DNA from 3 places in the Variovorax defluvii genome. Region 2 is predicted to be linked to each of the others. Evidence: predicted binding sites of a transcription regulator. Region 2 holds the regulator's gene; each other region holds the start of a gene.
What was found. The regulator sigma-54, encoded in region 2, starts transcription at its own class of promoters, with help from an activator protein. The targets are predictions, from matches to a motif close to TGGCANGNAANCTGCTTT.

Region 1 (9,554 bases), on a different contig from region 2:
GGCGAGGAAGGCGTCGAAGTCCTTCCATTGCGCGTTCTGCCAGTGGAACTGCACGGTGTGCCGAAGCATCAGGCCGGCATCCGCGCAGGCGGCGATGTCCTCGTCGGCGCCGAACAGCAGGTGCAGCGACGAGAGCGCCTCTTCCTTGCACCAGGCGATCAGCGCCTGCAGGAGCAGCGAGCGGCTGTCGGCGTCGCGTGCGAGCAGGCGGGTGCCTGGCACCGGGGTGAAAGGCACGGCCACCACGGCCTTCGGGTAGTAGGTCAGCCCGTGCTGCTGGTAGGCATTGGCCCAGGCCCAATCGAACACGTACTCGCCGTAGGAATGGGCTTTGAGGTACACCGGACAGGCGGCGAGCAAGGCTTGCCCGCCCCACAGCGTCAGGAAGCGCGGCCCCCAGCCGGTGTCGGGCGCGGCACTGTCGCTTTGTTCGAGCGCCTGCAGATAGGCGTGGCGCATGAAGGGGGACGGCGCGGACTGGACGGCCAGCAGGCCGTCCCAAGCGGCCGCGTCGATCTCGGAAATGCTGCCGTGGATGCGGATGACGGAGGCGCTCAAGAAGATCTCTTCAGCGGCCGCGCGGGGCCATGGTTTCGGCGATGTAGATCCCGCCCAGCACCAGAGCCAGGGCCACCGCGTGGTATAGCGACAGCGCCTCGCCGAGCACCAGCACCGCCAGCAACGGGCCGAAAATCGGCACCAGGTTGAGGAAGACGCCGGCGCGCGCCGGCCCGATCAGGCCGACCGCGTGGATGAAGGTGATCTGCGAAACGAAGGAGGGCAGCAGCCCGACGAACAGGACCAGCGCCCAGCCCTTCGCGCTGGGCATGAAGAAGTCGCCCATGGCGATCTCCGCCATCAGAAGCGGTGCCGAAGTCAGGCAGGCGATAGCCGCGGTCGCCGCGAAGAAGACGATGGCCGGCACCTCGGGCCGGCGGCGCAGGCCCAGCGCGTAGGCGGCATAGAGCAGGGACGCGACGATCATCCAGACGTCACCGACGTTGAAGGCCAACTGCGCCAGCCGCTCCGGATGGCCGCCCGACGCCACCACCACGATGCCGGCCAGCGTCAGCGCCACGCCGACCAGTTGCAGCCCGCCGACGCGGGTGCGAAAGAAGAACACGCTGCCCACCAGCACCAGCACCGGAATGGTGCCCTGGATGATCGCGATGTTGATGGCCGTCGTGTGATGCGCCGCAGCGTAGAACAGGGCGTTGAAGCCGGTGAAGCCCAGCATCCCCATCAGCGCGATGAAGCGCCAGGCGGGAAGCAGGGTGCGCCAATGGAGGGCGATCTGCTGGCGCGCGCACAGACCCAGGGCAAGACAGCAGACGCCCCAGCGTGCGAAGGTCAGCATCATGGGCGACACCTCGCCCACCGCGAGCCGGGCCGCCACCGCGTTCGCGCCCCAGATCAGCGTGGTGAATACGAGCAGCACGTAGGCTTGGTTATGAAGCCAAGGCAGGAAGGAGGCGAAGAGCCCGGGAGAGGAGGAGCCTGAGCGCATGGAGCGCCGAGGGTATCAGCCCTCGCGCTGGTGCGCCGGGACGGGTCGGCCAAGCCATTGTCTGGCAAGGCGAATGACATAATCGTTCCCGCCGCGAGCCTGGCACGCAACATGCTGGACGGGATTCACATCGTGGACTTCGGGTGCACCGGCTCTGCGTCTGCCGGTTCGCGCTACCCTATCAGCCAGTTCAACGACACCGCCGGAAGAAAGACCGTATGAAGCAAATCACCGCCATCGTCAAACCGTTCAAGCTCGACGACGTGCGCGAAGCGCTGGCCGAGGTTGGCGTCACCGGGCTTACCGTCACGGAGGTCAAGGGCTTCGGCCGGCAGAAGGGGCATACGGAGCTCTACCGCGGCGCCGAATACGTGGTCGATTTCCTGCCAAAGATGAAAGTCGAGGTGGTCGTCAACGAGGCCGACGTCGATCGCTGCGTTGACGCCATCGTCGGTGCCGCGCGTACCGGCAAGATTGGCGACGGCAAGATCTTCGTGACCAACGTCGAACGCGTGGTGCGCATTCGCACCGGCGAAGAAGACGAACAGGCCGTCTGAGGCCGGCTCAGAGCACTTCGGCGAGCATGTCGCCGCGTGGGTGGCGGCCGGCTTCCTCCATCAGCGAAGCCAGCAGGGGCTCCACGTCTTTCCCCGCGCGGATCAGGCCCATCTGCCACTCTCCCATGAAGCCCTCGCGCACGCTGTGGGCGAGGAAGTCCAGCAGTCCCGCGTAGTAGCCCCCCGTGTCGAGTATGCCTACGGGCTTGTCGTGGTAGCCGAGCTGGCGCCAGGTCCAGATCTCGAAGAGCTCCTCGAAGGTGCCGATGCCGCCCGGCAAGGCGACGAAGGCGTCGGCGCGTTCGCCCATCATGGCCTTGCGCTCGTGCATGGTGTCGACCACGTGCAGCTCGTCGCACAGCGGATTGGCCAGCTCCTTGTCGACCAGGGCCTTCGGAATGATGCCGACCACGCGCCCGCCTGACAGGCGGGTGGCCTCGGCGACCGTGCCCATGAGGCCGGTGCGGCCGCCACCGTAGACGAGCTGGCCGCCGCGCTCGCCGATCCATCGGCCCACCCCCTGGGCGGCGGCGGAGAATTCGGGCCGCTCGCCCGTGCGGGAGCCGCAATAAACGCAAATCGAAAAAGTTGGAGTCATACCGCGATCATGCCGCCATCGAATGACAGGCGGCTGGCATGCTCATCCGGCGAAGCGGTGCCACAGGGCAGCGGTCCAGACGCCGCAGCACAGGAGCAGAGAGCTCAGCACGGCGGCGCTGCCCAGGTCCTTGGCGCTCTTGGAAAGGGGATGCCATTCCGGGCCAATCCGGTTGATGGTGGCCTCGATGGCGGTGTTGATGAGCTCGACGATCATCACCAGCACGACCATCGCCATCAAGAATGCCACCTCGACCCAGCTGCGCCCCACCCAGAGGGAGGCCGGTAGCATGACGATGGCGCATAGCGCCTCCTGGCGGAACGCGGTCTCGCGCCAGGCGGCGCGGAAGCCATCCAGGGAGATCAGGGCTGCATGCCAGACGCGGGCCAGGCCGCGCCGGGCCTTCTGGGGGTTGACGGGGTCGTGGACGGTACTCATCGACGGCTGAGTGGCTTGGAGGCGATCAGGCGGGTGCCCGCCCAGGCGTCGTGCCAGAACTGGCGCTCGGGATGGAAGCGCGACAGCAGCGCCCAGACGATCACCCAGCCGATGATGAGCACCGCGGATTCGCCGCCGGCGAGCTTGAAGGGCGCGATGCCGGCCAGCGGCGGCAGGAACCAGATCCAGGACAGCAGGTAACGCAGCAGCGCGCGGCCCTGGCTCACCGGCCGGCCGAAGCGGTCGACCACCCGCAGGCCCCAGGTCTTCATGGCCAGGGTCTGCCCCTTCGACCAGAACCAGACGAAATAGACGCCGAACACAACGAAGAGAAAAGCCTGCAGCAAGTGCCGGCGGGAATCCATCGCGTCGCGCATCTGGCCCAAGGTGCTGAATAGCCAGCCTGCCACGAAGACCACCGCGAACAGCAGCATGCCTTCGTAGAGCCAGCAGGCCATGCGCCGCCACAGGCCGGGTGCGACGAGGGTGATGGGAGCGGCAGGGACAGAGGAGTCAGGCAGCACGGTGGCGCGGGCGCCGGCGCTGTCGGGGGAACGGGATGCCATCGGCAGCTTGTATCACGGTGCGACGCTGGGCTGGTCGGAACTGCGTACGGAGGGGTCGGCGGCAGCAGAGGGTGCAGGAACCTGGGCCTCTGCCGTGACGGGGGCTGCGGAGGGGGCGGGCGCGGCCGGTGCTGCGACGGGAACCGCCGCCGGCAGGCGGATGACCGCCGGGGTGGGTGTGGGTGGCGCCAATTGGATCCGCGGGGTGTGGCCCCCATCCGCTGTCAGAGCCGGCAGCGGGACGAGTTTCTGCGCCGGGACCGGGCGAATCGTTGCGGCAGCGCCGGGCCGGGGCTTCGCGCGCGCAGCCAGCTCGCGCTTTTCTTCCTCGCTGAGGGCCTGGTAAGCCTCCCATTTCGCCTTCCGCTCGTCGGCCGGCACCTGCTTGACCTCGGCGAAGTTCAATCGGGCCCGGCTTCGCTCCTGATTGCTCAGTTGGGCCCACTCCGTCATGCGGCTGTGAAGGACTTGCTGCTCGTCCGGGGACATCGAGGCAAAGTTGCGCGACAGCGCCAGCCACTTGCGCTTGTGAGGTTCGGTCAGTGCATCCCAATGGGGGGCGAGCGGCAGGAGGGCACGTTGCTGCCGGGCACTCAGGTCGCGCCATAGCGGTCTGGAGGCGACCGGCTTCGCCACCGGCCTCGATGCGGCCGGGTCTGCGCTGCGGGTCTGCGCGTCCGCCGGCATGGACGTCGCTGCTGCCAGCGCCAACACCACGGCCACGCCCACGCCTGTCACTGCCGGACGGAGGCGCAGCACGTAGGAGGGCGGCGCGTTGGCGCTGAATTGGAAAGGTGGCGGCATGCGGAGCGGACGGAAGATCAGCGTTGTGAAGCGCTCTCGGCCTTCAGAAACTGGACGAAGCCCGGATCCGTGTAGGCCGCAGGCGGAAGGTCGTCGGTGAGCAGCGCGGCGTCGACTTCCGCCAGCTCGGTGGCCCGGTTGTCTTCCTGCAGAGCGCTGATCACCAGCAGGCCCGCCACCAGCGCGATCAGGGGGATCACGGAGCCGATGCGGGTCCACCAGCCGCTCAGCGCCGCTGTGTTGCCGTTTTGCAGCACGGCGGGTGCGCTCTGCAGCACCCGCACCACCTTGCGGCGCGCCAGCGCCTGTTCACGGGCAGCGCGAAGGCGCTCGGCGATGTCATGCGGCAGGTCCTGGGTGCCCTGCGTCAGCCGCGCAGCCGCCCGGCGGGCGAACCGCTCCTCGATCGCGGCGGAGGTGGTCGAAAGCGTTGAGTTCATAGCGAAATTCCCTTGGCCTTGAGTGCCTTGCTCAGGGCATGCACGGCGCGCGAACAGTGGGTCTTGACGCTGCCCTCGGAACAGCCCATTGCGGCAGCCGTCTCGGCGACGTCCATTTCTTCCCAGTAACGCAGCAAAAACGCCTCGCGTTGACGAGTCGGAAGGGCGGCGATTTGTTCCTCGATCTCGTGAAAAATCTGGGTGCGCCGTGTGCTGTCTTCGGCGCTTTCGCTTTCGCGGGTATCGGACTCGGCCGTGAAATGCTCGAGCAGGTCGAATTCGCCGTCTTCCCCGGACGCCTCGATGTCGCTCATGTTGGAAAAAAGCGCCCGACGGGTCTTCTGCCGGCGGAACCAGTCCAGGGTGCAGTTCGAGAGGATGCGCTGGAACAGCAGCGGTAGTTCGTTGGGCGGCTTGTCGCCGTAGTGTTCGGCCAGCTTCATCATGCTGTCCTGCACGATGTCGAGGGCCGCCTCCTCGTCCCGCACGTGGTAGACCGTGCGCTTGAAAGCCCGCCGCTCGGCGCCCTTCAGGAAGTCGGAAAGTTCTTGTTCAGTGGCCAAGCGGGATCCGGCGCAAGCGGCGCGCCGTGTGGAAAAGTGTCTCGGGGACGGGCTGATTTTTTCGCCGCGGATTATGCCTGCCGCCCGTTTCAAGTGCCTTCGATGGCGGCGCGGCGCGCTTCCGATGTCATAATCCGCCCTGCAAGTCAAAAGGCAAACGGGTCACGGTCCGGCGGTTCGACAAGTCCGCCCATGGCTTTGGCCTCAAGTTTCGACGCGGCTTCACAAGAGCTGGCGAAGAAGCACCGAAGGTTTTTCGTTCCCGAAAAAACGCAAAGGTTGATCATGGAAATGTCCAAGGCGGAACTTGCTTCCGCAGCAGCCGTCACTGGCAGTCAAACACAGGAACTCATGGGCGCCGAGGTGCTGGTCAAGGCACTGCAGGCAGAAGGCGTCCAGTACGTCTGGGGTTACCCCGGCGGCGCGGTTCTCTATATTTACGACGCGTTCTACAAGCAGGACACAATTCAGCACGTGCTGGTGCGCCACGAACAGGCTGCCGTGCATGCTGCCGACGGCTATGCGCGCGCCACGGGCGAGGTCGGTGTGGCGCTGGTCACCTCCGGCCCGGGCCTGACCAACGCCGTCACAGGTATTGCGACCGCTTACATGGACAGCATCCCGATGGTGATCATCTCGGGCCAGGTCCCGACGGCCGCCATCGGGCTCGATGCCTTCCAGGAATGCGACACCGTGGGCATCACCCGGCCCATCGTCAAGCACAACTTCCTCGTCAAGGATCCCAAGGATCTCGCCATGACGATGAAGAAGGCCTTCCACGTCGCGCGCAGCGGCCGGCCCGGCCCGGTGGTGGTGGATGTGCCCAAGGACGTGTCGTTCAAGAAGGTTACTTACAGCGGCTACCCCGACAAGGTCGAGATGCGCTCGTACAACCCGGTACGCAAGGGTCATGGCGGGCAGATCCGCAAGGCGCTGCAACTGCTGCTGTCGGCCAAGCGCCCTTACATCTACACCGGCGGCGGCGTGCTGCTCGGCAACGCGACGAACGAACTGCGCACGCTGGTGGACATGCTCGGCTATCCGGTCACGAACACCCTGATGGGCTTGGGCGCCTACCCGGCCACCGATCGCAAATTCTTGGGCATGCTGGGCATGCACGGCACGATCGAGGCCAACAACGCGATGCAGAGCTGCGACGTGCTGCTGGCGGTAGGCGCGCGCTTCGACGACCGCGTGATCGGCAACCCTAAGCATTTCGCGCAGAACGAACGCAAGATCATCCACATCGACATCGACCCCTCGAGCATCTCGAAGCGGGTGAAGGTCGACATCCCGATCGTCGGTGACGTCAAGGAAGTGCTGGCCGAGTTGATCTCGATGATCAAGGAAAGCCCGTTGCGTCCCGATGCAGCTGCGCTCGGCAGCTGGTGGGACACCATCGAGGGCTGGCGTTCCAAAGACTGCCTCCATTACGACCGCGGCAACAAGGATGTGATCAAGCCGCAGTTCGTCGTCGAGACCCTGTGGAACATGACCAAGGGCACAGATACCTACATCACCTCGGATGTGGGCCAGCACCAGATGTGGGCTGCGCAGTACTACCGCTTTGACGAGCCGCGGCGCTGGATCAACTCCGGCGGACTGGGCACCATGGGCGTGGGCATCCCGTATGCGATGGGCATCAAGCTGGCGAAGCCCGAGTCGGAGGTCTTCTGTGTCACGGGCGAGGGTTCCGTGCAGATGTGCATCCAGGAGCTGTCCACCTGCCTGCAGTACAACACGCCGATCAAGATCATCTCGCTGAACAACCGCTATCTCGGCATGGTGCGACAGTGGCAGGAGATCGAGTACTCCGGCCGCTACAGCCACAGCTACATGGATGCGTTGCCCAACTTCGTGAAGCTTGCCGAGGCCTATGGCCACGTCGGCATGCTGATCGAGCGCCCGCAGGATGTGGAGCCCGCGTTGCGCGAGGCTCGCAAGCTGAAGGACCGTACCGTGTTCATGGATTTCCGCACCGATCCCACCGAGAACGTGTTCCCGATGGTCAAGGCGGGCATGGGCATCACCGAGATGCTTCTCGGTTCCGAGGATCTGTAAAAGGAAACGGCGGAGCCGGCCCGCACCCGCGGGAGGGCTCGATTCGATCAACTCATACCGCGGATGAATCTATCGTCCGCCGAGCCCGTGCATTACCGTGCACGGGGGAGGGCGGCGAAAAGAGGAATCCCTCGCAGACATGAAACACATCATTGCCGTGCTGCTCGAGAACGAGCCCGGTGCACTCTCCCGCGTCGTGGGCCTCTTTTCCGCCCGCGGCTACAACATCGAATCCCTTACCGTGGCGCCCACGGAGGATCCCAGCCTCTCGCGCATGACCATCGTCACGGCCGGCTCGGACGACGTGATCGAGCAGATCACGAAGCACCTCAACCGCCTGATCGAGGTCGTCAAGGTCGTCGACCTGACCGAGGGCGCCTACACCGAGCGCGAGCTCATGATGGTGAAGGTGCGCGCGGTCGGCAAGGAGCGCGAGGAGATGATGCGCATGGCCGAGATCTTCCGCGGCCGCATCATCGACGTAACCGACAAGAGCTACACGATCGAACTCACCGGTGACCACGGCAAGAACGATGCCTTTCTCGAGGCCATCGACCGCGGCGCCATCATGGAGACCGTGCGCACCGGCGCCAGCGGCATCGGCCGCGGCGAGCGCATTCTGCGCGTCTGACCGTTTGGCTGCCTGACTGCGCGACCGGCCCCCGCGTCGGTCAGGCAGGTCGCTAGAGTGTCTCACTACCCATCACACATCACCGAATCTACGAAGGAGCAAGCACCATGAAGGTCTACTACGACAAGGACGCCGATCTGAGCCTGATCAAAGGCAAGACCGTGGCAATCATCGGCTACGGCAGCCAGGGCCATGCGCACGCGCAGAACCTCAACGACAGCGGCGTGAAGGTCGTCGTCGGGCTGCGCAAGGGCGGCGCGTCCTGGCCCAAGGTCGAGAAGGCCGGGCTCAAGGTCGCCGAAGTGGCCGAAGCCGTGAAGGCGGCTGACGTCGTCATGATCCTGTTGCCCGACGAGCAGATCGCCAACGTCTACAAGAACGACGTGGCCCCGAATATCAAGGAAGGCGCCTCGCTCGCGTTCGCGCACGGCTTCAACGTGCACTATGGCTTCGTGCAGCCGCGCGCCGACCTCGACGTGTGGATGGTGGCGCCCAAGGCGCCCGGCCACACCGTTCGCAGCACCTACACCCAGGGTGGCGGCGTGCCTCACCTGATCGCGGTGCATGCCGACAAGAGCGGCAAGGCGCGTGATCTGGCACTGTCCTACGCGGCCGCCAACGGGGGCGGCAAGGCCGGCATCATCGAGACCAACTTCCGCGAAGAGACGGAGACCGATCTGTTCGGCGAGCAGGCCGTGCTGTGCGGCGGCACCGTGGAACTGATCAAGGCAGGCTTCGAGACGCTGGTGGAAGCCGGCTATGCGCCCGAAATGGCGTATTTCGAGTGTCTGCATGAGCTCAAGCTGATCGTCGACCTGATCTATGAAGGCGGCATCGCCAACATGAACTACTCGATCTCCAACAATGCGGAGTTCGGTGAGTACGTGAGCGGCCCGCGTATCGTCAATGCCGAGTCGAAGAAGATCATGAAGCAGGTGCTCGAAGACATCCAGACCGGTGAATACGCCAAGCGCTTCGTGCTGGAGAACGCCGCCGGCGCACCCACGCTGCTGAGCCGCAGGCGCCTCACCGCCGAGCACCAGATCGAGGTGGTGGGCGAGAAGCTGCGCGCGATGATGCCCTGGATCAAGAAGAACAAGCTGGTCGACCAGACCCGGAACTGAAGCCTTCCGGCTTTTCACTTCGCTTCGCTGCGTGTAGCTCTCCAGGGGGAGGCGCGGCTTGCCTGGGGTGGCTCGACGGGGGCCGCCACTCCCTTGCAGAGGGCCATCGAAACGGTGGCCCTTTTTCATGTAAGGCTGCCCAGGCGGCTGGAATACACTGCGCCGATCCATGCATGACGACACGCTCCCCGACGATGCGGCGCCGCGAAAGCGCCGAAAGGGCATCTATATCCTGCCCAACCTGTTCACGTTAGCCGCGCTGTTC
Region 2 (9,554 bases):
CCTGCTCAACCGCCACGTGCTGAGCAAGGACTTCTTCAACGTCGCGGAGTTTCCGCTGGCGCGCTTCGTGGCCGACAAGATCGACTTCAGCGGCGACAAGGTCACCGAGGTCGAAGGCGCGCTCACGCTGATGGGCAAGACCAGGCCCATCAAACTCAAGGCCAACCGCTTCGGCTGCTACATGAGCCCGCTGATCAAGCGCCAGGTCTGCGGCGGCGACTTCGAGACGACGGTGGCGCGCAGCGACTGGGGCATCACCTGGGGCATTCCCTTCGGCTTCGAGGACCGGGTGCGCCTGCTGGTGCAGGTGGAGGCGGTGAACATCACGGGCGGGAGCTGAAGGGCCTGGGCCCGACTGCGCTGGGGCGGTCGCCGTCTGCGGTCACCTCCGCCTTCAGAGCAGGCTCTCCGGCGCGAGCGGCGCGATGAGCTCCAGCATCAGCCGGTCCCACAGTGTCGAATCCGGTTCGCTGGTCAGCACCTGCTCCTCGCCGCCCTCGTCGCTCACCCATTCGATGCGCTCGGTGCCCGGCGCGAAGCGCACCCGGTAGGCGCCCTGCTGCTTGAGGACGTCGATCAGCTTGAGCACCTGCTGCGCCATCTCGCGGCTGAAGATGATCAGGCCGATCTCGGTGTTGTGCACGTCCGAGCGCGGATCGAAGTTCATCGAGCCGACGAAGAGGACCCGGCCGTCGATCACGGCCGACTTGGCGTGCAGCCGCCCGACCTGGGTGCCGAACAGGCCCAGGCGCACGCTGCGGCGGGTGCGCTGCGAGCTCAGCTCGTGAATCTCGGCACCGAGCCGGAGCATGTCGGGCCGGTAGCGCCGGTAGCCGGTGTGGACCACCGGTTCGTCGGTGGCAGCCAGGGAGTTGGTGACCACGCTGATCTTCATGCCGCGCCCGCGCACCTCGCGCATGGCCTCCAGCCCGCCCTTGCCGGGGATCAGGTAGGGCGAGACGATGGTCACGTCGGAGCGGCCGCGGCGGATCTGCTCGATCACGTTGTAGCGGACGCTGTCGACGTCCAGCAGCGGGATGCCGCCGTAGTTCGCCTGCCTTCCGATCACGCGGTCCGGCGAGTCCGCGTAGGCCTCGGCGCGCGTCCAGATGAGGTCCAGCTTGCCGGCCTTGAGGTCCTCCACGATCGGGCTGTAGCCCAGCAGGTCGTTGGGCGCCAAAGGTCGCGGCGCGGGCGTGGTGGCGGGGCCCGTGAGCTCCTCGAAGCGGCGCTGCCGCTGCTCGCGCGGCACGGCGGTGGCGACCACCGTCTCGATGGGCCGCACGTGCTCGCTGTTCCAGTACTGGTCGAACAGGCTGGCCAGGCGCGGGATCAAAGCGCCGGCCACGAAGGTGTCGAGGTCGATGAAGTTGGCGCCGGCCGTCTGCCTGAAGTACTCGTTGCCTATGTTGCGCCCGCCGGCCACCGCCATCGCGCCGTCGGCGATGAAGAGCTTGTTGTGCATGCGCCGGTTGACGCGGGTGAAGTCGAACAGCGACGCGGAGAAGCGCCCGAGCATGCTGCCGCGGCCGGCCGGGAAGGGATTGAAGAGGCGCAGCTCCAGGTTGGGCGTGGCGGCCAGCGCGAGCAGGAGTTCGTCCTCGCCCGAGGTGTAGAGGTCGTCCATCAAGAGGCGCACGCGCACGCCTCGCAGGGCGGCATCGCGCAGGGTGCGCAGGAAGTAGCGGCCCGTCTCGTCGTTGTAGATCTGGTAGTACTGCACGTCCAGCGTGCGCTGCGCCCGGCGCGCCAGCTCCAGGCGCGTGTGGAGCGCGAAGTCGCCGCCGGGCATCAGGCGGAAGCCGCTGAGGTCGGGGTCGGGCTGCGAGGACTGCGCGATGCGGCCCAAGGGCGTGTCGGCGGACGCCGGCAAGGCCTTGGAAGGCGTGCGCTCGAACTCGGCGGGCAGCGTGGCGCAGCCGCCGGCGAAGAAGAGCACCGACATCAGGGCCAGGCCCAGACGCATCCACTGCAGCCACGGACCTGGACGGGCCCCCATCGCTACAGAGCCTTGCGCAGGTTGGCGGGCGCGATGCGCAGCGCCTCGCGGTACTTGGCCACGGTGCGGCGCGCGCACTCGATGCCCTGCTCCTTCAGCATCTCGGAGACCTGGCTGTCGGACAGCGGCTTCCTGGCATCCTCGGCACTGACGAACTGCTTGATCAGCGCCCGCACCGCGGTGCTGGAGGCATTGCCGCCGGTCTCGGTGCCCAGGGCCGAGCCGAAGAAGTACTTGAGCTCGACGGTGCCATAGGGCGTGGCCATGTACTTGGCGGTGGTCACGCGGCTGATGGTGGATTCGTGCAGGCCCAGCTCGTCGGCGATCTCGCGCAGCACCAGCGGCCGCATGGCCAGCTCGCCGTGGACGAAGTAGTTCTTCTGCCGCTCCACGATGGCGTTGGAGACGCGCAGGATGGTGTCGAAGCGTTGCTGGATGTTCTTGATGAACCAGCGCGCCTCCTGCAGCCGCTGCGACAGCGCCTGGCTGCCCTCGCCCTTGTGCGACTTCAGCGCGCCGGCGTAGATGTCGTGCACGCGCAGCCGCGGCATGACCTCCGGGTTGAGCGAGACACGGAACTTCACGTTGCTGCCCTGGCCCACGCGGGTGACGATCACATCCGGGACGATCACGTTGCGCTCCACATCGACGAAGCGGCGTCCGGGCTTGGGCTCGAGCCGGGCGATGAGCTGCAGGGCGGCGCGCACTTCTTCCTCGTTGCTGCGCGTGAGGGTGGCCAGGCGCTTGAAGTCACGCTTGGCGAGCAGTTCCATCGGCTGCTTGCAGATGGCCAGGGCGGTGCGGCGCACCTGAGCCTCTTCTTCGGTCTCGTCCTCGTCCTGCAGCGCGCGCAGCTGGATCGTGAGGCACTCCGCCAGGCTGCGCGCGCCGACGCCGGCCGGCTCCAGGCTCTGCAGCAGGCCCAGCGCAACCTGGAAGTGGTGCACCAGCTGGTCGAACTGGTCGTTGTCGTCGCCGGCCAGGCCCGAGGCCAGGGCCGGGAGGGAGTCTTCCAGGTAGCCGTCATCGTTGAGCGACTCGATCAGGAAGCGCAGCGCGGCGCGGTCGTTCTCTTCGAGGCGCAAGGCCAGCGCCTGGCGGTGCAGGAAGGACTGCAGCGACTCGTGGCTGCTGGCCAGCTCGGTGGCATCGGGGCGCTCGTCGTCACCCTGGCTGCCGCTGTTGCGCGCGGGGGCGTCGCCCCCCCACTCGCTGTCGTCCGGCGCAAAGTCGACGGTGCCGTCGCCGTCCCAGCCGGGTTCGCTGTCGGGTCCCTCGGCGGCAGGCGCGGGCTCGCCTTCGCCGGCCGCGGCGGCGCTTTCCGCCACCGAAGAAACCGCGCCGGGCGTGAACTCGGCCTCGGCCTCGGCCTCGAACTGGCGGTCGTCCTCGCGCACCGGGACGTCGGCAACCTCCAGGCCGAATTCTTCGCGCGGCGCCTCGTCGATGGTGCGTTCGAGGAAAGGGTTTTCGTCGAGCATCTGCTCGACTTCCTGGCTCAGTTCGAGCGTGGAGAGCTGCAGCAGCCGGATCGACTGCTGCAGCTGGGGCGTGAGCGCGAGGTGCTGCGAAACGCGCAGCGAGAGCCCTTGCTTCATGGCGGCGACCTCTACATCCGGAAATGCTCGCCCAGGTAGACGCGCCGTACCTCGGCGTTGTCGACGATCTCCGATGGCGTGCCTTGTGCCAGCACATGCCCGTCGCTGATGATGAAGGCGTGATCGCAGATGCCCAGCGTCTCGCGCACGTTGTGGTCGGTGATGAGCACGCCGATGCCGCGCTCCTTCAGGAAATTGATGATCCGCTGGATCTCGATCACGGCGATGGGGTCGATGCCGGCAAAGGGCTCGTCCAGCAGGATGAAGCGCGGCTGCGTGGCCAGCGCCCGCGCGATCTCGACGCGGCGGCGCTCGCCGCCCGACAGCGCCAGCGCCGGCGAGTCGCGCAGATGGTCCACGCGCAGGTCGTGCAGCAGCTCGCTCAGGCGCTCCTCGATGCGCGCCTTGGCCAGCGGGCGGGGCCGGCCGTCGCCGTTGGGCTCGCGCTGCAATTCGAGCACGGCGCGCACGTTCTCCTCGACCGTGAGCTTGCGGAAGATCGAGGCCTCCTGCGGGAGATAGCTCAGGCCCATGCGCGAGCGGCGGTGGATGGGCATGTGGGCGATAGGCTCGCCGTCGATGCTGATCTCGCCGGCGTCGGCGCGCACCAGCCCGACGATCATGTAGAAGGAGGTGGTCTTGCCGGCACCGTTGGGGCCCAGCAGGCCGACCACTTCGCCCTTGTCGACGGCCAGGGAGACGTCTTTGACCACCTTGCGGCTGCCGTAGCTCTTCTGCAGGCCGCGCGCCTCCAGGCGGCTGCCGGACGCGGCGGTGTCGCCCTTGACCATGGCCACGTCCTGCCTCACTGCCGCGCTTCCCCGCCGAGGGTGGTGCTCGAGCGCAGGCCCGGGCCGGAAGCCGGCGTCGACGGGCTTGCCGGCGTCGCGGGCGCCGCGGCAGGCGGGGCCGCCGATTTGGGCGTCAGGATCGCACGCACCCGCCCGCCCGCCGGCGCCGCCACGCCCGCATTGGGCGGCAGCGAGGAGCCGTTGACGCTGAAAGTGTCGTTGCTCTGGTCGTACACGATCAGCGAACCGCTGCTCTCGTCGTTGACGGTGGCGCCGTAGAGGCGGCGCATGACGGCGCGGCGGATGAACTTCACGTTGTCGGCGCGGCTGTCGTACTCGATGACTTCCGACTCGCCCTCGATCCACTCGTCGGTGCCGGCGTCGCGCTTCTGCTTGTAGTAGGCCAGCTTGCCGGGCGCGGCGGTGACCACGCCGTACTGGTAGCCCTCCGGATCCTGCCGCACATCGATGCGGGCACCGCGGATGATGATCGTGCCCTTGGTCACCACCACATTGCCCGTGAAGACGCTGGTCTGCTTGAGGTCGTCGTAGCGCATGGCGTCGGCCTCGATGTTCATCGGCTTGGTGCGGTCCGCCTTCTCGGCCTGGGCCAGGGGCGCCAGGGCGGCCAGCGCCAGAACCAATGCGAAGGCACGGGCCCGGCGCGGGGAAATCGTGATGAATGGTAACGAAGTCATAAAGGCACGAAACTTGCTCGCGGATTGTATGCGGGCTCATGGAGCCGGACTTCGGTGCCCGGACGAAAAAGCCCGCCGAGGCGGGCTTGGGGGGCATGGGCGAGGGAGGCGGTGCCTCAGGCGCTCTTGCGCGCTTCGCCGACCAGGTAGTCGGTGATCTGAAGTGCTCGCTCCATGCTGCGCGCCATCTCGCCGTCCACGTACCAGCGCCCGGCAATGCCCAGCGAGGGCACGCCGGCCACCTGGTAGGCATCCTGCAGTTGCTTGGCGCGCTGGATCTTGCTGGCGACGCTGAAGGACTTGTACTGCTCGGTGAACTTGTCCTTGTCCAGGCCGTTGGCCGCGGCCCAATCGATGATCTGCTGATCGCCCGAGAGGTTCTGGCGCTGCTGGTGGATGGCGTTGAACACGCGGCGCTGGTATTCGTCCACCTTGCCCATGGCTTCGAGCGCGTAGTACAGCTTCTGCTGCGGCTGGAAGCTGGCCTGGAAGGCGACCGGCACGCGCCGGAAGGCCACATGCGCCGGCAGCTTGCGGGCCCAGCCCTCGAGCGTGGGCTCGAAGGCATTGCAGTGCGGGCAGCTGTACCAGAAGAACTCGATCACCTCGACCTTGCCGGCCGGTGCGTCGACCGGCGCGCGCTTGTCGAGCACCGCGTAGTCGCTGCCGGCCTTGGGCGCCTGGCCCTGGGCCTGCGCCGGGGAGATGAGGGGAAGCAGGCCCAGCGAGGTGGCTGCCAGCGAAAAGTCACGACGTTTCATGCGAATGGTTCTCCTGTGCGGCTGACAGAGCCGGTGCGCGGGCCGGAGTTCCCGGCGGGCGCGTGGACAAAGAGGTGGAAACTCAGCGCTGCACCCGCACCAGGGCGGATTCGAGGCCGTTGCCGTCCAGCCGCTCCTTGAGGCGGTCGGCGTCTTCCTTCTTGTTGAACGGGCCTGAACGGACCCGGAACACGGTGCGGCCGGCCTGCTCGCGCTCGGTGATGCGCGCCTCGACGCCCATCAGGGAGAGCTTGGCACGTTGCGCCTCCGCGTCCTCGGGGCTGCGGAAGGCGCCGGCCTGCACGAAGTACATGAAGGGGTCGCTGCTGCTGGGCGCCGCGGCGGCGGTCTGGGTGCCGCTGCCGCCGGCACGGGCGCGGGCCAGATCGCCGATCGGGTCGCTGGACGGCGGAAGCGCATTGGCCTCGGCCGGCACCGGCGGGCGGGTGGCCCGCTGCTGCGCCTGCCCCGGCGGCGGTTGCACCACCACGGGCGCCGGCGCGGTCTGCGGCACGACCGGCGCCGCGGCCGAGGGCTGCGCCGGCGCGGCGGGCGCGGGTGGTGGCTCCGGCGGCCGCACGGGAGCGGCCTTGCCGGCCAGCGGCGCGTTGGGGTTCCAGTCGCGGTTCTTGCGCGCCTCGGCTTCGTCCTGTTCGGGCCCGCCGCGCTGCGTCTTGGTCATGAAGGGGATGGGCACCTTGGTCACGTAGACCGCGATGCCCAGCGCCACGCCCAGGCCCAGCACCAGCCCGATGATCAGGCCGATGACGATGTTGCCGCGTTGTCGTCTTGGAGTCATGGTGAGGGTAGCAATCACATCTTGCGCGGCGCACTCACGCCGAGAATCGCGAGGCCATTGTGCAGCACCTGGGCGGTGGCGGCGACCAGCGCGAGGCGGGCCTTCTTCACGGACTCGTCGTCCACCAAAATACGCTCCGCATCGTAGTAGCTGTGGTAGGCCGAAGCCAGCTCACGCAAGTAGAAGGTGACGTCGTGCGGCGCGAAGTCCTTGGCGGCGCCGGCCAGCATGTCGGGGTACCTCGCCAGCATCAAGAGCAGCGGCTGGGCCGCGGGGCTGGCGAGCGGCGACAGGTCCGCCTGCGTCAGCGAGGCCGCGTCCCCACCCCACGCTGCCAGCACGGAGCAGATGCGGGCGTGCGCGTACTGCACGTAGTAGACCGGGTTGTCGTTGTTCTGCGCCAGGGCCAGGTCGACGTCGAAGGTGTACTCGGTGTCGGGCTTGCGGCTGAGCAGGAAGAAGCGGACCGCGTCGGTGCTGGTCCACTCGATCAGGTCGCGCAAGGTGACGTAGCTGCCGGCGCGCTTGCTGATCTTGACCTCCTCGCCGCCGCGCATCACCCGCACCATGGTGTGGAGCACGTAGTCCGGATAGCCGGCGGGAATGCCCTCGCCGGCGGCCTGCAGGCCGGCGCGCACGCGGGCGATGGTGCCGTGGTGATCGGTGCCCTGGATGTTCACCACCTTGTGGAAGCCGCGCTCCCACTTGGCGATGTGATAGGCGACGTCGGGCACGAAGTAGGTGTAGCTGCCGTCGCTCTTGCGCATGACGCGGTCCTTGTCGTCGCCGTAGTCGGTCGACCTGAGCCACAAGGCGCCGTCCTGCTCGTAGGTCTTGCCGGCCGCGATCAGCTTGTTGACCGTGGCTTCGACCCGGCCGCTGGTGTAGAGGCTGGACTCCAGGTAGTAGTTGTCGAAGCGCACCTGGAAGGCCTTGAGATCCAGGTCCTGCTCGTGACGCAGGTACGCCACGGCGAACTGGCGGATCGAATCGAGGTCGTCCACGTCGCCGCTGGCGGTGTATTCGCGATCGTCCGAGCGCACGGTCTTCTTCGCCTTGAAGTCTTCGGCGATGTCGGCGATGTACTCGCCGTTGTAGGCCTGCTCGGGCCATTGCGGATCGCCGGGCTTGAAGCCCTTGGCGCGCAGCTGGGTGCTGGTGGCCAGGGTCTGGATCTGCACGCCGGCGTCGTTGTAGTAGAACTCGCGCCATACCTGCGCGCCCTGCGAGGCGAGCAGGTTGCAGATGGCATCGCCCAGCGCCGCCTGGCGGCCATGGCCCACGTGCAGCGGGCCGGTGGGGTTGGCCGAGACGAACTCGACCAGCACGCGCTCCCCGGTGCCGGCCTCGCGGCCGAATGCCTCGCCGGCGGCCAGCACCTCGCGCACCACCTGCTGCTTGGCAGCGTCCTTGAGGCGGATGTTGAGGAAGCCGGGGCCGGCGATCTCGACGGCGTCGACCCATTGCCGAAAGGCGGGTGTGGCACGCAGCGCGGCGCTGATGTCCTCGGCCAGCTCGCGCGGCTTGCGCGAGAGCGGCTTGGCGAGCTGCATGGCGGCCGTGCAGGCCAGGTCGCCATGGGCCGCGACCTTGGGCGATTCGAAGGCCGCCTTGGCACCAGCGCCGGGTGAAAGGGTGTCGAGCGTGCTCGCGAGCGCTGCGAGCAGCTCATGTTTGACCAATAGCATCGCGGGATTTTACCGGGGGCAAACCCTCCCTTCCTCCGGTCGCGGTCATCCACCGGTCAGTGGCCGCCGTTAGCATGGGCGGCCCCTGCAGGGGCTTCCGCCACAACCGACCTAGAGGAAACCACACCATGAAGAAGCTTCTCTCCCTGACTGCCATGGCTGCCTGTCTTTGCGTCGGCGCCGCGCATGCGCAGGACAAGGCCCCTACGGCCCAGCAAAGCAAGATGTCCATGTGCAACAAGGAGGCCGGCGACAAGAAGGGCGACGAGCGCAAGGCATTCATGAAATCCTGCCTCTCGGCCAAGCCGGTGACGCAGCAGGACAAGATGAAGACCTGCAACGCCGACCCCAAGGCCAAGACGCTGAAAGGCGACGAACGCAAGGCCTTCATGAAGGAATGCCTCAGCGCCAAGCCGGCGGCTTGAAGGCCCGAAGCTTTCCGATCAGCCCCGCAGGCGTCGTCCCGGCGGGGTTTTTTTGCGGCGCTACCTCAGCACGCTGAACAGATTGTTGAAGTCGTCGGTCCACGGGACGATGCCGTTGGCCGGCTCGTAGGGGGTGATCCCCTCGCGGATCGTCTCGCGCTGCAGGGCCTGCGGGTCGCGCGCCACCAGCATCCAGATGCTGCGCTCCACGTCGGTGGCTTCCGGGTTGTCTTCCATCAGCACGGCGTGCAGGCCGCGCGCCCGGGCGATGGCGCTCACGACCGTGTCCAGGTGGAGGTAGCGGTTGGAGACGTGGAAGGCGATCACGCCATCGGGCTTCAGGTGGCGCAGGTAGATGTCCAGGGCCTCCACGGTCAGCAGGTGCGCCGGCACCGAGTCGCCGGAGAAGGCATCCACCGCCAGGACGTCGAAGCGCTGGGGCGCTTCGCGCTCGAGCGCGAGGCGCGCATCGCCCAGCACGCGCTCGATGCGCGCGTCGCTGTCCCGCAGGTAACTGAACTCGCTGTCGGCCAGGTCGAAGACGCGCTGGTTGATCTCGTAGAAGCGGTACACGTCGCCAGGGCGCCCATAGGCCGCCAGCGTGCCGGCACCCAGGCCGATGACGCCGACGCGGCGCGGCTCGGCCGGCGCGGAGTCGATGGCGCGCCCGACGCCGGAGGTCTTGCTGTAGTACGAGCCGGGCCAGCGCCGGTTGGCTGCCGAGAGGTACTGCTCGCCGTGCAGGGTCATGCCGTGGTGAAGGCGGCGGACGCGGTCGTTCTCCTCGGTGCCGGC
Region 3 (9,554 bases), on a different contig from region 2:
GGCCGGGCGTGAGCAGCACCACGTGCGGCGGCTGGCCGGCCGGGCACATGTGCTGCAGGCCTTCCATCATCGCGGCGTAGGTGGCGGCGAGGCGCTGCACCCGCAGCGACTCGAAGGCCTGCGGAAACTGGCGGGCGATGGCGAGGCGGTTCTCCAGCAGGTAGCCCAGGCCCGACGGAGCCTGCGTGCGCTGCGACAGCACCCACCAGTTGCCGTCGGGTCCGCGCGCGAGGTCGAACGCGGCGATGTGCAGCCAGGTGTCGCCCGGCGGCCGCACGCCGTGCATGGCGCGCAGATAGCCCGGGTTGCCGCGCACCAGGGCCGGCGGCAGCAGGCCCTCGGCGACCATCTGCCGCGGGCCGTAGGCGTCGGCCATCAGCTGGTTGAGCAGGTGCACCCGCTGCAGGACGCCGGCCTCGATCTGCGCCCAGCTCTCGGGCGGGACGATCAGCGGAAAGAGGTCGAGCGACCAGGGCCGCTGCGGGCTGTCGGCATCGGCATACACGTTGTAGGTGACGCCGTTGTCGCGGATCTGGCGCTGCAGGCTGACGGCGCGGCGCGGCAGGTCGGCGAAGCCGTCGGTGCCGAGTTGCTCGAAGAAGCCGGCCCAGTGCGGCGCCAGGGGTGCGCGTTCGTTGGCGGCGGCCTCGTCGCTTGCGGCATCGGCCGGCGCGGGCGCCGGCATGGCGGCGTCGTGCAGCGGCGCCGGCTGCGAAGGTACGCCCAGCCGCGGCACGCCCGACGGCGCCGGGGTGGCGATGCCGCGCAGCTCGTCAAAGTGCCCCGGCGCGGCCGGAGGCGCCAGCGACGAGGCCAGCGCGGCAGGCGATTCCAGCGCCTGTGCGTCGAAGAGGGATTCGTTCAAGGAGTCCACGTTGCGCTGATTGTCACACTGGAGTCGGCGAGTGTCCGCCGCCTGCATGAACCTGAGCGCTCAAGATTCGTGCCTGGCTCGAATCAGGCGCCTGACCAGCAGGCGCAGGGCGCCCGCTGTCACTCAATTCGCTCCGACCGACGCGCGTTTTGCCTCAGGCCGTGTTTGGCGGCGGTTCACCAGCCCTTGCCAGGGTTCCCACGTGTCCAAGAAGTCCCGGAAGCTGGCTTCTGTTGCGTATTGCATCGCCTGCCGCCAAGCTGTCTTCGCGACTGCGGCAACCTCGGGCGTCACGTCTTCTGCGAGCGGCAAGCCTTGCTGACCGCCGTTCAGCAAAGTGTGCATCAACGCCTTGTCGAAAACCGCTAGGAGCTCGGACTGCTGCAGGAGGTTGAAATGGGGCGACTCGCTTTCCCAGGCTTGGGCAGCTTCTCCTGCCAGCAAGCGGTATCGGTGTACGCAGTGGGCATAAGTGAGCGCATCCGCCAGCAGCGGGCCGTCGTCCAGCGCGCCTGAGCGAATGCGGCATTCCATGTAGGCGACGTACAGTTGTTTCGCCTGGCTGGTGCTGCGAAGTCGATGGTCGGGCAGCTTGCTTGCAAAGGCCAGCATTGGTGAGAGGATGGCTGGATCTTCACGCATGGCGAGCAGAACGATCGACAGAGGAAATTCCACCTCTTTCCGAGTGGGTTCCCCCTCGCTGATGACACGCTCGATCAGCTTGCACAGGGCCTGTGCTCCCGCTGTGTTCACTGCCGCCTGCCAATGTGGCGTGAACTGGAGTTCGTTGAACGCATGGGTGAGCCTTTTTCCCAGAGGTGTGGGGTCGGCTGGTTCAGGCGCCCCCTGCAGCGTGGCTAGCAACTGCAGGGCCGCTTCCATCTTCTGGTTCAGTTCAAATGCATCCTTGCGATATTGCGCGATTTCTTCTTCAAGCGCCGCATGTCGCTGCAAGGCAATCGCAAGATCGGTCTCGAGCGGACGGGAGGAGTTGCACGAACTCGGAGTCGCGGGCTGAGTCGAGTCGGGCTGAAGATCGGGCTCATCGGATCTGAACGGGCTCAGGGTCCAGGCTTCCTCCTCGTTGGCGATCAAGGGTTGATTGGATGCGAGTCTGATCTCCAGACGATCTAGGATTTGTCGAACCGTTTCAACTTCGTCGTCGGAAACCTTGCGGTCGGGCAATACGATGTAGACGTTGGCGCCCTTCGGTACGTTCTCCGTCAGCAAGTCGGCCAAACTGGCAGGTTGCTCGTCCAGATCGTTCTTGTCGCCTGCCTCGATGGCGCAGAAATTCCATGCCAAGCCATGGGCTTGGTCCTTCCAATTCGCGAGCAGCTCGGTGCACATGTGGTTGGAGCCGCCTGCCGTGACAACGACGACGGTGGGGCGCCCTTTGTCGATTTTCTCCGAGCTCGGAAGCAGCTTGGAAAAACGCCTCGCTGGCGCGTTGTTTGATTCGCGCGGAGTGATGGGGGGTGAGCGCGGCGGGGATGAGCCGTTGGCTCTTGGGGTGGTCATTCGTCGGTTCTCCCGTGACGATGCAGAGGTGGTTGGAATTGTTCTGTGTGTGCCAACCGTGACGTTCGCACCTGGCTTGCGTAACGCCTCGCGCCGATTTGGTTCCGCGGCTCGTCGCGATAGCCGCAGTCGTCTTGCCTCCCATGGCTCGAGCCACCTCGTCCGGAAGTTGGATTGACGACGTCTATCTTCTGCGCAAATCGAGCGTGAACGGAAACTCCCGACTCCCCGCGATCTCGATGTTGGCCGGCGGCGTGCGCAGCAGCCCCGGCGTGTGGCCCATGCGCGAGAAGCGTGACAGGCGCCGGCTCTCGGCCTCGTAGGCGTTGACGGGGAAGGTCTCGTAGTTGCGCCCGCCCGGGTGCGAGACGAAGTACTGGCAGCCGCCGAGCGAGCGCTTCATCCAGGTGTCGACGATGTCGAAGGTGAGCGGTGCGTGCACGCCGATGCCCGGATGAAGGGCCGAAGGCGGGTTCCAGGCCTTGTAGCGCACGCCGGCCACGTATTCGCCCGCGGTGCCGGTGGGCTGCAGCGGCAGCATCTGGCCGTTGCAGGTGACGGCGTAGCGGCTTTCGTTGAGGCCGGTGACGCGCACCTCGATGCGCTCGAGCGAGGAGTCGACGTAGCGCACCGTGCCGCCGGGCGCGCCTTCCTCGCCCATCACGTGCCAGGGCTCCAGCGCGTTGCGCAGCGACAGCTCCACGCCCATGGCCTGCACCTGGCCGACCAGCGGGAAGCGGAACTCGAAGTGCGGCGCGAACCAGGCCGGGTCGAAGGCGAAGCCGGCCTGGCGCATCTCGCTGATCACGTCCTCGAAGTCCATTTTCACGAAGGTGGGCAGCAGGAAGCGGTCGTGCAGCTCGGTGCCCCAGCGCGTGACCGGCGCGCGGTACGGTGCGTCCCAGAAGCGCGCGACCAGGGCGCGCAGCAGCAGCTGCTGCGCGATGCTCATGCGCGCATGCGGCGGCATCTCGAAGGCGCGCAGTTCCAGCAGGCCCAGGCGGCCGGTGGCGGAGTCGGGCGAGTACAGCTTGTCGATGCAGAACTCGCTGCGGTGCGTATTGCCGGTGACGTCGATCAGAATGTTTCGCAGCGTGCGGTCCAACAGCCAGGGCGGCATCTCGTCGCCGTGGATCTCGCGGTTGCGCGCGATCTGGGCCAGGGCGATCTCCAGCTCGTAGACCTGGTCGTTGCGCGCCTCGTCGACGCGCGGCGCCTGGCTGGTCGGTCCGATGAAGAGGCCGGAGAACAGGTAGCTCAGCGAGGGATGGTTGTGCCAGTACAGGATCAGGCTGGCCAGCAGCTCGGGCCGTCGCAGGAAGGGGCTGTCGCCGGGCGTGGCGCCGCCCAGCACGAAGTGGTTGCCGCCGCCGGTGCCGGTGTGGCGGCCGTCGGTCATGAATTTCTCGGCCGACAGGCGGGTCTGGAAGGCCGCCTCGTAGAGGAACTCGGTGTGGGCCACCAGCTCGCGCCAGTTGTGGGCGGGGTGGATGTTGACCTCGATCACGCCCGGGTCGGGCGTGACCTGCAGCAGCTTCAGGCGCGGGTCGCGCGGCGGCGGGTAGCCCTCGATCACGAGGCGCAGGCCCAGTTCCTCGGCCGTGGCCTCGACCGCGGCGAGCAGGTCGAGGTAGTCCTCCAGCCGGCTCAGCGGCGGCATGAAGACGTAAAGCAGGCCCGAGGCGCTGCCCACCTTCTCGGCCGCGGGGCCGTTGGCACGCCGCGGGTCGCGCACCTCCACGCACAGCGCGGTGCGCGTGACCCAGTGGGCCGATTCGCCGCGCTTCGGATAGTGCACCGTGGAGGATTCGATCGATGCCTGGGCTCGCGCAGCCGCGGCGTTGCCGTGGGCGGCCTGGAAGCGCAGCGCGGCCGGGGCCTGCTGGGGCGTGCCGAAGGCGTAGGGCACGTCGCCGAGCTCGCCCCCGGCGCCGAAAGCACCGGGTGCACCCGGCACACCGGGCCCGCCCGCGTAGCGCGCGCGCAGGATCGTGGCCGCGGGCAGCGGCGCCAGTGGCGCGCTCGGGTCGCGCTCGACCAGGTAGGGGTAGTCGCCCTTGCTGGCCCAGGGCTGCGAATCCAGCGGCAGGCGGTAGCCCATGGGCGAATCGCCGGGCACCAGGTAGAGCCGGTCGTCGCGCAGGAACCAGGGGCCGGTCTTCCAGCCGGGGCCGGCCAGCGCCGGCGCGTCGGTGCGCGCACCGGTGGCTTCGAGCGGCAGCACGTAGCCGATCACCGCATCGAGCTGCTGCGTGAACACGCGGCGCAGGCGGGCGCGCTCGAGCTCGTCGTCCAGCTTGGAGTCGAAGGGGTCCACGTTCACCGGAAGGCGGCGCTCGCGCCAGAGGTAGTAGTAGACGTCCTCGTAGCCGGGCTGCACGAAGCGGTCGGTCAGGCCCAGCCGACGCGCCAGGGTGCGGGTGAAGCGCTCGGCGTCTTCGCTGGTGTAGTGGGTGGGATGGCGCTCGTCGGCGAAGAGCGTGGGGTCGTGCCACACGGGCTGCCCGTCGGCGCGCCAGTAGATCGACAGCGCCCAGCGCGGCAACTGCTCGCCCGGGTACCACTTGCCCTGCCCGAAATGCAGGAAGCCGCCCTGGCCATACTGCTCGCGCAGCCGGTGCACCAGCTCGGTCGCGTAGCCCCGCTTGGTGGGGCCCAGGGCATCGGTGTTCCACTCGGGCGCGTCGCGGTCGGTGGTGGCGACGTAGGTGGGCTCGCCGCCCATGGTCAGGCGCACGTCACCGGCGTCCAGGCGCGCGTCCACCGCCTCGCCGAGGGCCAGCACCTCGGCCCATTGCTCGTCGGTGTAGGGCCGGGTCACGCGCGGCGATTCGTGGATGCGCGTGATCGTCATCTCGTGGCCGAAGTCGACCTCGGCCATGTCCACCGCGCCTTCGATGGGCGCCGCGCTGGACGGGGTGGGCGTGCAGGCCAGCGGGATGTGGCCCTCGCCGGCCAGCAGGCCCGAGGTGGCGTCGAGGCCGATCCAGCCGGCGCCGGGCAGGTAGACCTCGCACCAGGCGTGCAGGTCGGTGAAATCGACCGTGGTGCCGCTGGGGCCGTCCAGCGCTTTCACGTCGGGCGTGAGCTGGATCAGGTAGCCCGAGACGAAGCGCGCCGCCAGCCCGCAATGGCGCAGCAGCTGCACCAGCAGCCAGCCCGAGTCTCGGCAGGAGCCGGAGGCGTTGGCCAGGGTCTGCTCGGGCGTCTGCACGCCGGGCTCCATGCGGATCAGGTAGTTGACGTCCTGGTGGACCTGCTGGTTGATGTCGACCAGGAAGTCGATGGTGCGCCGCGTGCCGCGGTCGATCTTGTCGAGGTAGGCGGCCACCAGCGGCGTGGCGGGCTCGGCCACGAGGTAGGGGGCGAGTTCCTGCGCCTGCGATTCGGAATACTTGAAGGGGAAGTTCTCGGCCTGCGGCTCGAGGAAGAAGTCGAAGGGGTTGTAGACCGCCATCTCGACCACGAGGTCGACCGTGACCTTGAACTCGCGCGTCTTCTCCGGGAAGACCAGGCGCGCGAGGTAGTTGGCGAACGGGTCCTGCTGCCAGTTGATGAAGTGCTGCTCGGGCTCGACCCGCAGCGAATACGAAATGAGCTTGCTGCGGCAATGGGGCGCGGGCCGCAGGCGGACCACCTGAGGGCCCAGCTGCACGGGCCGGTCGTACTTGTAGTGCGTGACGTGGTGGAGCGCGGCGTGGATGGACATTTTTTCGTGTTGATCGAAAGAGGCCTCGGGACGAGACGCATACTAGTCCACTGGTTTAGCAATTAGCGCGCCATTCGAATGCGCGAGGGAGTGATTGCGGCATGACGACAGGGAGCGTTTCGTGACGCCCGGTGCGCCGGGGCGCGGGCTGGGCTTCTTTGCCCTGATGGCGGGTTCGGTCGCGGGGGCGGCGTTGCACTTGCAGCAGGCGGCGCTGTGGGAGCGGGCGGCGTATGTCGGCCTGCTGGCGGGGGGCTTGAGCGGTGCCTGGCTGCTGCGGTGGCTGAGGCGGCTGCGGTGGGCCGGCCAGGGGCGATGGCCGACGCTGTGGCTGCTGCTGCTCCTGGCGGCGGGTGCGCTCGCCGGTGCCGGTCTCGCGGGTTGGCGTGCCTCGGTGGACGCGGCCGATGCGCTGGACCCGGCCCTCGAAGGGCGGGACCTTCAAGTGGTGGGCGTGGTCGCGCAGATGCCCCAGCGCAGCGAGGGCGGCGTGCGATTTCTCTTCGACGTGGCCTCGGCCCGGTGGGTCGGCGAAGGGGCCGGGCCGCCGCCGCGCGTGCCCGCGCGCATCGCCCTGGGCTGGTATGCGGACAACACCGGGCTTTGGGGCCGCGCGCCCGAGCAGCCTCTGCAGCCCGAGGCGGCCGAGGCGCCGGGCCCCGTCCATGCCGGCGAACGCTGGCGCCTGCAAGTGCGCCTCAAGGCGCCGCACGGCAATCTGAATCCCCACGGCTTCGACCTGGAACTGTGGCTCTGGGAGCAGGGCGTGCAGGCCAGCGGCTACGTGCGCACGGGCGCCGGCGACGCGCGCCCGCAGCGCGAGGGCCAGGGCCAGAGCTGGCGCCACCCGGTCGAGCGGGCGCGCGAGGCGGTGCGCGACGCGGTCTTCGAACGCGTGCCCGATCAGCGGCAGGCCGGCGTCATCGCCGCGCTGGTGACCGGCGACCAGAACGCCATCGAAAGGGCCGACTGGGACATGTTCCGCGCCACCGGCGTCGCCCACCTGATGTCGATCTCAGGGTTGCACATCACCATGTTCGCCTGGCTGGCCGGGGCGCTGGTCGGCGCGGCCTGGCGCCGCAGCGCGCGCCTGATGCTGTGGCGGCCGGCACCCCATGCGGCACTGGTCGGCGGGGTGGTGCTGGCGGCGCTCTATGCGCTCTTCAGCGGATGGGGGCTGCCGGCGCAGCGCACGGTCTGGATGCTGGCCACCGTGGCGCTGCTGCGGCTCACCGGGCGGCAGTGGCCCTGGCCCTTCGTCTGGCTCTGCACCGGGGCGGTGGTAGTGGCCTTCGATCCCTGGGGGCTGCTGCAGCCGGGCTTCTGGCTCAGCTTCGTGGCGGTGGGCGTGCTGTTCGCGGCGGGGTCGCCGGACGAGCCCGGGACCGGCGCGGTGGCGCGCCTTTGCCGGCTGTGGCGCGAGCAATGGACGGTGACGCTGGCGCTGGCGCCGCTGGGCTTGCTGCTGTTCCAGCAGTTGTCGCTGGTGGGGTTGGTGGCCAACATGCTCGCCATTCCCTGGGTGACGCTGGTGATCACGCCGCTCGCGATGCTCGGCGGTGCCGTGCCGCCGCTGTGGGACGTGGCCGCGCGGGCGGTGCAGGGGCTGGCCTGGCTGCTGGAGTGGCTGGCCGCCTTGCCGCTCGCGACGCTGTCGTCGCCGGCCCCGGCACTGTGGGCCGCCGTCGCAGGCGTGGTGGGCGGCGCGCTGCTGGCCATGCGCCTGCCCTGGTCGCTGCGTGTGCAGGGGGTGCCGCTGCTCTTGCCGGCCTTGCTGTGGCAGGTGCCGCGCCCTGCCGTGGGCGAGTTCGAGCTGCTGGCCGCGGACGTGGGGCAGGGCAATGCGGTGCTGGTGCGCACCGCGCGCCACGGCCTGTTGTACGATGCCGGCCCGCGCTACAGCCTGGAAAGCGACGCCGGCCAGCGGGTGCTGGTGCCGCTGCTGCGGGCGCTGGACGAGCGGGTCGACACGGTGGTCCTGAGCCATCGCGACAGCGACCACACCGGTGGCGCGCCGGCCGTGCTGGCCATGCAGCCCGCCGCGGCATTGCGCAGTTCGATCGAGGCCGGACATCCGCTGCAGCAGTCGCGGCCGGTGCAGCGCTGCCTGGCCGGCCAGTCCTGGACCTGGGATGGCGTGCGATTCGAGATCCTGCATCCGCAGGTGGACGACTACTCGACCTTCACCCGGCCCAACGCGGTGTCCTGCGTGCTGCGCATCGGCAACGGCCACAGCACGGCCATCCTGACCGGGGACATCGAGCGCCTGCAGGAACTCGCCCTGGTCGCCCGCACCCCGGAACTGAAGGCCGATCTGCTGCTGGTGCCGCACCATGGGAGCAAGACCTCGTCGAGCCCGGCACTGCTCGATGCCGTGCGCCCGCGCATCGCGCTGGTCCAGGCCGGCTACCGCAACCGCTTCGGGCACCCGGCCGCGGAGGTGACGGCGCGCTATGCGGAGCGGGGCATCGACGTCATCGACTCCGCGCGCTGCGGCGCGGCCCACTGGTCCAGCATGTGGCCCGAGACGGTACGCTGCGAGCGGCAGGAAGCCCGGCGCTACTGGCACCATCGGCTGCCCTGAAACCGGCAATATCGGGTAAGCGCTGCAAGGTGACTGGCCTTGAACTTGCTAAGCTTCGTCCAAGGAGATTGGATCGTCCCATGCACAAATTCGACGAGATGTACGAGCAGCTGCCCTACCACGGCGCGGCGGTCCGCAACCACTACAAGCGCTACGAGCAGTGGCTCGCCAAGCAGCCCGTCGAAATGATGCGCTCGCGGCGCGAGGAGGCGGAGATGATCTTCCGCCGGGTTGGCATCACCTTCGCGGTCTACGGCGCCAAGGACGAGGACGGCTCGGGCACCGAGCGGCTGATCCCCTTCGACCTGCTGCCGCGCATCATCCCCGCCCATGAATGGGAGAGCATGGAAAAGGGCCTGGTGCAGCGCGTGACGGCGCTCAACCGCTTCATTCACGACGTCTACCACGGGCAGGAGATCGTCAAGGCCGGCATCATCCCCGCCGAGCAGATCTTCCAGAACGCGCAGTACCGCCCGGAGATGGTGGGCGTGAAGGTCCCCAACGACGTCTACTCGCACATCTCCGGCATCGACATCGTGCGCGCCCCCGACGCGAGCGGCAGCGGCGAATACTACGTGCTCGAAGACAACCTGCGCGTGCCCAGCGGCGTGAGCTACATGCTGGAAAACCGCAAGATGATGATGCGGCTCTTCCCCGAGCTTTTCAGCCAGAACCGTGTGGCTCCCGTTGCGCACTACCCCGACCTGCTGCTCGAGACCCTGCGCGCCTGCGCGCCCCCGGCTACCGCCGAGCCCACGGTGGTGGTGCTGACGCCCGGCATGTACAACAGCGCCTACTTCGAGCACGCCTTCCTCGCCCAGCAGATGGGCGTGGAACTGGTCGAGGGGCAGGACCTCTTCGTCAAG

Region 1: the regulator sigma-54 is predicted to act here: its motif matches at 1,608-1,625, upstream of ABEA07_RS11585 (P-II family nitrogen regulator).
Region 3: the regulator sigma-54 is predicted to act here: its motif matches at 6,160-6,177, upstream of ABEA07_RS24255 (transglutaminase family protein).

Annotation. Positions count from the first base shown of each region.
Region 1 is NZ_BAABGJ010000020.1:95,262-104,815, forward strand. It holds gene ABEA07_RS11575 (GNAT family N-acetyltransferase) at 1-564, opposite strand, end outside; gene ABEA07_RS11580 (DMT family transporter) at 569-1,438, opposite strand; gene ABEA07_RS11585 (P-II family nitrogen regulator) at 1,726-2,064, shown strand; gene ABEA07_RS11590 (LOG family protein) at 2,072-2,662, opposite strand; gene ABEA07_RS11595 (diacylglycerol kinase) at 2,705-3,100, opposite strand; gene ABEA07_RS11600 (RDD family protein) at 3,097-3,558, opposite strand; gene ABEA07_RS11605 (DUF3106 domain-containing protein) at 3,679-4,389, opposite strand; gene ABEA07_RS11610 (DUF3619 family protein) at 4,488-4,910, opposite strand; gene ABEA07_RS11615 (RNA polymerase sigma factor) at 4,907-5,473, opposite strand; gene ABEA07_RS11620 (acetolactate synthase 3 catalytic subunit) at 5,759-7,534, shown strand; gene ilvN (acetolactate synthase small subunit) at 7,674-8,165, shown strand; gene ilvC (ketol-acid reductoisomerase) at 8,273-9,289, shown strand; gene pssA (CDP-diacylglycerol--serine O-phosphatidyltransferase) at 9,459-9,554, shown strand, end outside.
Region 2 is NZ_BAABGJ010000073.1:32,542-42,095, forward strand. It holds gene ABEA07_RS19920 (YceI family protein) at 1-340, shown strand, start outside; gene ABEA07_RS19925 (phospholipase D family protein) at 395-1,999, opposite strand; gene ABEA07_RS19930 (RNA polymerase factor sigma-54) at 2,002-3,597, opposite strand; gene lptB (LPS export ABC transporter ATP-binding protein) at 3,609-4,388, opposite strand; gene lptA (lipopolysaccharide transport periplasmic protein LptA) at 4,403-5,086, opposite strand; gene ABEA07_RS19945 (thiol:disulfide interchange protein DsbA/DsbL) at 5,203-5,847, opposite strand; gene ABEA07_RS19950 (SPOR domain-containing protein) at 5,930-6,646, opposite strand; gene argS (arginine--tRNA ligase) at 6,661-8,334, opposite strand; gene ABEA07_RS19960 (PsiF family protein) at 8,463-8,759, shown strand; gene ABEA07_RS19965 (spermidine synthase) at 8,820-9,554, opposite strand, start outside.
Region 3 is NZ_BAABGJ010000080.1:290,261-299,814, reverse strand. It holds gene ABEA07_RS24265 (circularly permuted type 2 ATP-grasp protein) at 1-922, opposite strand, end outside; gene ABEA07_RS24260 (hypothetical protein) at 998-2,395, opposite strand; gene ABEA07_RS24255 (transglutaminase family protein) at 2,580-6,104, opposite strand; gene ABEA07_RS24250 (DNA internalization-related competence protein ComEC/Rec2) at 6,271-8,688, shown strand; gene ABEA07_RS24245 (circularly permuted type 2 ATP-grasp protein) at 8,769-9,554, shown strand, end outside.